DNA from 2 places in the Paenibacillus sp. F024 genome. Region 2 is predicted to be linked to the other one. Evidence: a T-box and tRNA genes for the amino acid it is inferred to sense, from the RefSeq annotation. Region 2 holds a T-box; the other holds one or more tRNA genes.
The links. The T-box of region 2 lies ahead of ACZYR9_RS04195 (valine--tRNA ligase). A T-box ahead of a tRNA ligase gene usually reads a tRNA of that ligase, here a tRNA-Val.
Positions count from the first base shown of each region.

Region 1 (3,407 bases), on a different contig from region 2:
TTTATCAAGCTAACATAGTTAAGCAACACGCTTGGCAAACAAAAAACGATGTTTCCAGTATGTATTAAAATCCGTTAACGTAACCCCCGGATCGCCGTAGGTATGAATGATTTGTCCGTTGCCCGCATAGATCCCCGCCGCTGGTCGACGGATACGCTGTGTCCAATCTGCGCTTGAGAACCTGAAGACCTCGGAAGCTTGATTCCGAAGTGGTCATATACATCCTGTACGAAGGAAGAGCAGTCGAACGTATGCGTACTTTCGTAAGGTCCTGCGGCTTGAGATAGTAAGGGCTTGCATACTTAACATACCGGCATCCATTATAACACAATCCTTACTAACCTGCTGAACTGGCTAGGCAAACAAGGCCTTCATTCTTTTTTGCCCGCCCACTTTATTTTACACTAGTATTTGGTTAAACTAGAACTAAATGGGCTAAGGGGGTTATCGCGTTGTCATTAAAAGGAATCCGTGTAGTCGTTGTCGGAGGCACTTCCGGTATTGGCTTGTCCACAGCAAAAGCATTTCTTGACGAATCCGCTCAGGTGATTATCGCCAGCCGGTCGGCTGCCAAGCTTACCGAGGCGAAACAAGCACTAGGGGGCGGTATCGAAGCATATGAGCTCGATTTTCGCAGCGATGAGAAGACCGCCGAATTTTTCAGCAAGGTTGGGCATTTCGACCACCTGGCCATCACTGCGGGAGAAGCCGCGATGGGTCCTTTTAAAGACCTGCCCGTATCCGCTGCAAAAGAAGCGTTCGACAGCAAGTTCTGGGGACAATATATGACCGCCAGAGCGGCGATCCCTTACTTGAATCCCGGCGGCTCCATCACGCTCACCTCCGGGTTATACGGAAGACGGCCTCCGCAAGGCGCCTCAACCTTAGCAGCAATCAACTCGGCGGTCGAAGGCTTGGTGCGCGGACTTGCGGTAGACTTGGCTCCCATCAGGGTAAACGTGGTTTCACCAGGTATTGTGGATACCCCGATCTACGCCGGAATGCCGGAAGAGCAGCGTCAGTCCATGTTCTCGGCCATTGGAAGGCAATTGCCCGTTGGGCGTATCGCACAGCCCGAAGACATCGCCCAGTCCTACGTCTACTTGGCGAAAAACGGCTTTACGACAGGTACTGTCGTTCTGATCGACGGGGGAGGCCACCTAGTGTAGCTTATAGCATATAGCAGAAGGGCCGCCAGCCTATACGTTCAAGGTAAGCGGTCCTTCTTTTCATTTTTATTTGGCAAACTTGGCTTTGATTTGATCAATCCATTCTTTGGCGCCGGGCACTCTGGCTTCGCATCCGTTCCCTAATATGCTAGAGGAAGCAGCGCATGAGCTCAGCAAAATGCTACGAATCAAAATCACGATGAAAGCATGTGTCAAAACGGCAGATAAAAAGAAAAAAAAGCCCTTGCTACACAAGGACTTTTCGGTATGACCTGTAGTGGGCTCGAACCACTGACCCCCACCCTGTCAAGATGGTGCTCTCCCAGCTGAGCTAACAAGTCATGATCGTATTAACTTTTATGGTAATTATAATACCAATCTCCATAATAAAAGTCAAGAATTTTATTCAAAAAGAACGCTTCACCTACCCCATACTTGCCTCTTCATTCATCATTTTCGAATTCTAAAAAAAACTTTAGAAATTATTTAGAAAAAATGTGTCTTTTAACACATTTTTGGGCATATAATATGTCTATAATTGTCACACGGGCTCGAAAGGAGGTCCATTATGTACTATTGCATTGCTTGTAATAAAGTGCATCCTCCCTTATCAACGAAGAATGAAGTTATTTTTAAGACCGGCTTCCATTATATAAATTCTACGATGTATAGCGCCGGAATATGCAAAGCTGCTGCCATACCGAAAGAACTGCAAAAAACAGCAACTGCCTAAACCCGACATGTCATTCGTTGACGGGAGTCTTCCCGTCTTTTTTTCTGTTAGCCCTCCATATACGCAAGGTCAATACAATAGTTAAGAAAATGATCCCCGCGAACAATACAATACCTGTAGATACATATAACCAGTCGGCAAGGGTTCTCTGCGGATCCTCACCTGCACATGCGCAAGCCAACGACCCATTTACATCGAACATCCCTAACCATAGCAAGGGCAGTAAAAACAGGAACACTTTACCCATATGTCTTTTTTGTCACCTCATCTCTTGAATCGCTATCCGGCTTCTACACATTAGACGACAGAAGTCTAACGAATGTTCCGTATGCAAAAGAAGGTGTTTTTCACCATCCCTTTTAGTGTAAAATAAGCTTATACCGTTTATAGGAGGCGATTCCTATGAAAATTATGATTTCTGCATCCGAAGCAATGGAAAAGGGAGTATGGATTGAACTGCTCAAGCTTTTCGGCAGAGATAAGGATGAGGATTTCTTGCCTAATGAGGAATTCATCTTAACAGAAGAACAAGCGGTGCAGTTGAAGCTGATTACAACTTAAGGAGCGGCAGATATGGATTCGATTCCCAAGCTTTTAATCTGGGGCGGAGTGGCCATGATCGTCATCGGACTTCTGTGGTCCGTGGGCGGAAAATTTCTGAATCTCGGGCGGCTTCCCGGCGACATTGTCGTGGAGAAGGAGAATGTAAAATTTTATTTCCCGATTGTAACATGTATTGTGATTAGTGTCGTCTTATCGCTCGGTATGGCTTTGATCCGCTGGTTTACAAAATAAGGCATCCTGCAACGGATGCCTTGTTTTTTCATAAAGACATGCTATTTCCGCTTCCCTCTCCTTGAACTCCAATCGATGGAGATATCCTTCGGTTCCGTAATGTTGATGTTTTCATTGCGTACCATCTGCGATAGGTCAGCGATCGTTTGATCGAGTAGTTCACCCTTGTGCTTGGAAAACATCCGGCGTCTTTCTTTAAGCAAAATTTCCAATATCAGTTTTTTTTGACTCTTGCTGAACAGCATAACCACAATCACCCGCAGCACTAATTATTTTTTCTCATAAGCCAAGCACGGCTTTCCTGAAGACCGCTTTACCAATGCCGAAGGCAGGTCGCTCGTCTTGAATCCATAAAGTCGGCAGCCCCTGGGAAAGCTCGGGTCCCATGTTACATAGAAATGCTTGCACATAAAGCAATTGACTCTCTCTTGACCGGCAGAATTACCGTTCTTCATGCGTCAGCTCGACCGAGTGGTTTGAAAAAATTCGATCCATTCTCCATCCGGTCCGTAGAAGAAGAAATACCTGGAGCCGTTGGGCAGCGTCGTAATTTCTTGATCAATGAGCTTCACGTCCATCTTGCCAATACGAGCCCATTCCCCTTCGATATCATCCACTGTGAATGCAATGTGATGGACCTTGCCTTCTTGCGGTAGTCCGTCGTTATAGCCTTGAATCAGCTCCAGCTCCGTTTCATCTGCCTGTCCGAA
Region 1 is NZ_JBVASZ010000001.1:497,661-501,067, forward strand. Features, by position in the region: partial or broken gene ACZYR9_RS02495 (NlpC/P60 family protein) at 75-248, opposite strand; gene ACZYR9_RS02500 (SDR family oxidoreductase) at 453-1,169, shown strand; tRNA gene ACZYR9_RS02505 (tRNA-Val) at 1,438-1,510, opposite strand; gene ACZYR9_RS02510 (DUF3973 domain-containing protein) at 1,738-1,902, shown strand; gene ACZYR9_RS02515 (hypothetical protein) at 2,305-2,463, shown strand; gene ACZYR9_RS02520 (DUF2905 domain-containing protein) at 2,476-2,697, shown strand; gene ACZYR9_RS02525 (hypothetical protein) at 2,739-2,942, opposite strand; gene ACZYR9_RS02530 (VOC family protein) at 3,156-3,407, opposite strand, start outside.
Region 1: it encodes a tRNA-Val, which carries the amino acid that the T-box ahead of ACZYR9_RS04195 (valine--tRNA ligase) is inferred to sense. The anticodon was not compared.

Region 2 (3,407 bases):
GCTTTAAGTGTGTGCCGCCGCAGTGCGGACACACGGTTGCATCCTCGCGGGAAACCACCACCTCGCCGCAATCGCCGCAGTGCCAGGCCGGAATCCGGTGGCCCCACCAAAGCTGGCGCGAAATGCACCAGTCACGCACATTCTCGATCCAGTGCAAGTAAATTTTTTCAAACCGGTCCGGAACAAAATTGACGCCTTGTGCGGATTTTTGGGCTTCTACCGCACGATCGGCCAGCGGCTTCATTTTCACAAACCACTGCGTAGACAAATACGGCTCCACGACGGCGCCGCTGCGTTCACTGTGCCCAACCTGATGCACATGCTCTTCGATTTTGATCAGTACGCCCAGCTCTTTCATATCGGCAACGATTTGCTTGCGGCAGTCAAAGCGGTCAAGCCCCTGGTATTTGCCCGCATTTGCGTTCATCGTACCGGATTCGTCCATCACGAGCACCTGCGGCAAATCGTGGCGCTTGCCCACCTCAAAATCATTAGGGTCATGCGCCGGCGTAATCTTGACGGCGCCGCTTCCGAACTCTTTTTCCACATACTCGTCCCCGACAATCGGGATTTCTCGCCCGATGATCGGCAGGACAAGCGTTTTTCCGATCAGATGCTTGTACCGTTCATCCTCCGGATGCACCGCAACCGCGGTATCACCCAGCATGGTTTCCGGACGGGTCGTCGCCACAACGATAAACTCTTCGCTGTCTTTGACAGGATATTTCAAATGGTAGAGCGCGCCCTGTACTTCTTTGTACTCTACCTCAATATCGGAAAGCGCCGTACGGGCGGCCGGATCCCAGTTGATGATATATTTGCCGCGATAGATCAATCCTTTTTCATAGAGACGCACGAATACCTCGCGCACAGCCTTGGACAATCCGGCATCCAGCGTAAACCGTTCTCTGGAGTAATCCAGCGAAAAGCCCATCTTGGCCCACTGCTCGCGGATCGTACCGGCGTAGTGCTCCTTCCATTCCCATACTTTCTCCAGGAATTTCTCCCGTCCGAGATCGTAGCGTGTCACGCCCTCCTCACGAAGCTTCTGCTCCACCTTCGTTTGGGTAGCAATGCCCGCGTGGTCGGAGCCCGGAAGCCACAGCGCGTCGTAGCCCTGCATCCGCTTGGTCCGAATCATAATGTCCTGCAGCGTAAAATCAAGCGCGTGACCGATGTGCAGCATGCCCGTTACATTCGGCGGCGGTATGACGATCGTATAAGGCTTCCCGTCTTTGTTCTGACCCGCTTGAAAATAACCGCCCTCCAGCCAATATTCATACCATTTTTTCTCGGCTTCCTTCGGATCGTAAGTTGTCGGCATCGACGTATCCGGCGCCGCTGATTGCTTCGTTTCTTCCATAGCCAGCAAAACCTCCATCTGCATTCGAATTCAGTAGGGATATATGCCGCGGGGACGCCCTCGCATGAACGCATCACCGCAACACATCAAAAAACCTTTCGCCGCAAAGGACGAAAGGTTCTCGCTTCCGTGGTACCACCTTTATTCCGTACTTATGCTTAATTCTCACGGAGTTCCCTCCGGTCAAAATACGGCGCTCAAACAGGTAACGGCTGTAACCGGCCGAATCTAGGGTTCGCTTTCAATTCGGCAACTCCGGGGCGACTTCGACAGGTACGTCCTGCGGAACCTTCCAGCGTCTTGCCGGCTCCGCTCTCTGAAGGGTTCACTGTCTACTATTCCCTTTCAACGTTATTACTGCATCTATGCGTTCTATGATAAACAATCATCAGGTGAGAGTCAATACAAGAACCCGTTTTACCCTGCCTATTTTGAGACGGCTATAAGACTAGTATATCCAAAAAAATCCCCGATCAAGCCTGCTTAGCCTGTTCGGGGATTTTTTTACGCTCTTCCGACATCATTTCGGTATGTAGACAATTTGACCTTCCGTTAGTTCGCTTTCTCCAAGCCGGTTGTAGAGCGCGATTTCCCTCGGATTCAAATTATAGCGCTTGGCAATCGTTTCAAGTGTTTCTTCCTTTTGCACGATGCACATCCGGAGCTTCTTGAATTGCTGCTGTTCCCGATTGCTTTGAAGCAGCAGGTTTTTCCACTGCACCTTTTCAGATGACGACGGCTCCGGCTGCGAAGGCTGACCGTCCTCCTGCGGCCTCGATTCCGATTTTTTGGAACCGAAATTCATGAGTGACGCCAGTCCGAATGACTTGTATATCGGCTCTGCCGGGGCTTCGGCTGCTTCAGGCGCTTTTTTGCTGCCTAAAGCGACTTTCATATCTTTTTTTTCATCGGTTTCGGTTTCTGCTTCAACAGCCGGTTCTGCCTGCTTCACGACGTTCGGAGCTTCCGGCTTCTCTTCCTTCTTGACGGCCTCCGGCACTTTAGATACCGCCTCCGTCTTTTCTTCCTTCACCGGTTCAATGTATTCGGATCTCGGTTCGATCCGGATAGGCAGCTCTTCCCCCTCCCGCTGCACCTCTGAAGCCGGAGCTTGTTCTCTTTGAGGGATGGCCTCTGTTTCGGCATCAAGGACTGCCGGCGATGCTTCCTGTAATTCGGTACGCTGCTCCGATACCTCGTGCACAAACACGACCTCTTCTTCAGAATCCCTCCAAAGCTCGGATTCGGAGCTCGAAACAATCTCGATGCCTCCAAGCGATAGTACTCCCGTCACATTCATGCTGCGGGCAGACAGCAGATCCACGTCGAAATTTTCGATTTCAACAGCGATGTCCTCCATACGCTGTACACGATTCATCGGCAGAGTAATCTCGACCGGAATAAGATGCTGCAGCGTCTGGTCCGGCCGATCCTGCTCATCAACGTATGTCCCTGTCAATAATAAATTACCGCGAAGCACGGCTTGTTCTCCTTGATGAAGCACCTGAATGTGGGGAGTGAGCTCTACTCCTTCCAGCTCCTTGATGCCCAGCACGCCCTCGGCTAAATGCACACGCTCATAAATATCAAACCTAACCCCGTTATGCTGATTCGTCAATGTAATATCCTCCCTTCCATATTGCACCTTTCCATAAAAAAGAAAGTTCGTCAGCGCATTGGTCTTTACAATTTATATGGCTGCCGCGGGAGGAGCATGACTACTATTTTTTCAATTGCCCGTAAAGGGCGGCAAAGTCTTCGGGCCAAGGCGCGCGCACCTGCACAACTTCCCCCGTGAGCGGATCCGGAAACATCAGCTGCTCTCCGTGCAGCGCTTGTCTGGCCATTCCGGCCGCGTGTCCGCCGTAAAGGAGGTCTCCAAGCAGAGGCTGTCCCATATGACTCATATGAACGCGGATTTGGTGCGTTCTGCCTGTCTCCAGCCTTAACCGTACGAGTGAAGAATGTTCTAAGATTTCCAAGACCTCATATCGGGTCACTGCCGCATCCCCCGTTCGGGATACCCGCCTTCTTGTCGCATGAT
Region 2 is NZ_JBVASZ010000002.1:73,098-76,504, reverse strand. Features, by position in the region: gene ACZYR9_RS04195 (valine--tRNA ligase) at 1-1,363, opposite strand, end outside; T-box leader at 1,467-1,721, opposite strand; gene ACZYR9_RS04190 (LysM peptidoglycan-binding domain-containing protein) at 1,884-2,981, opposite strand; gene ACZYR9_RS04185 (RluA family pseudouridine synthase) at 3,085-3,407, opposite strand, start outside.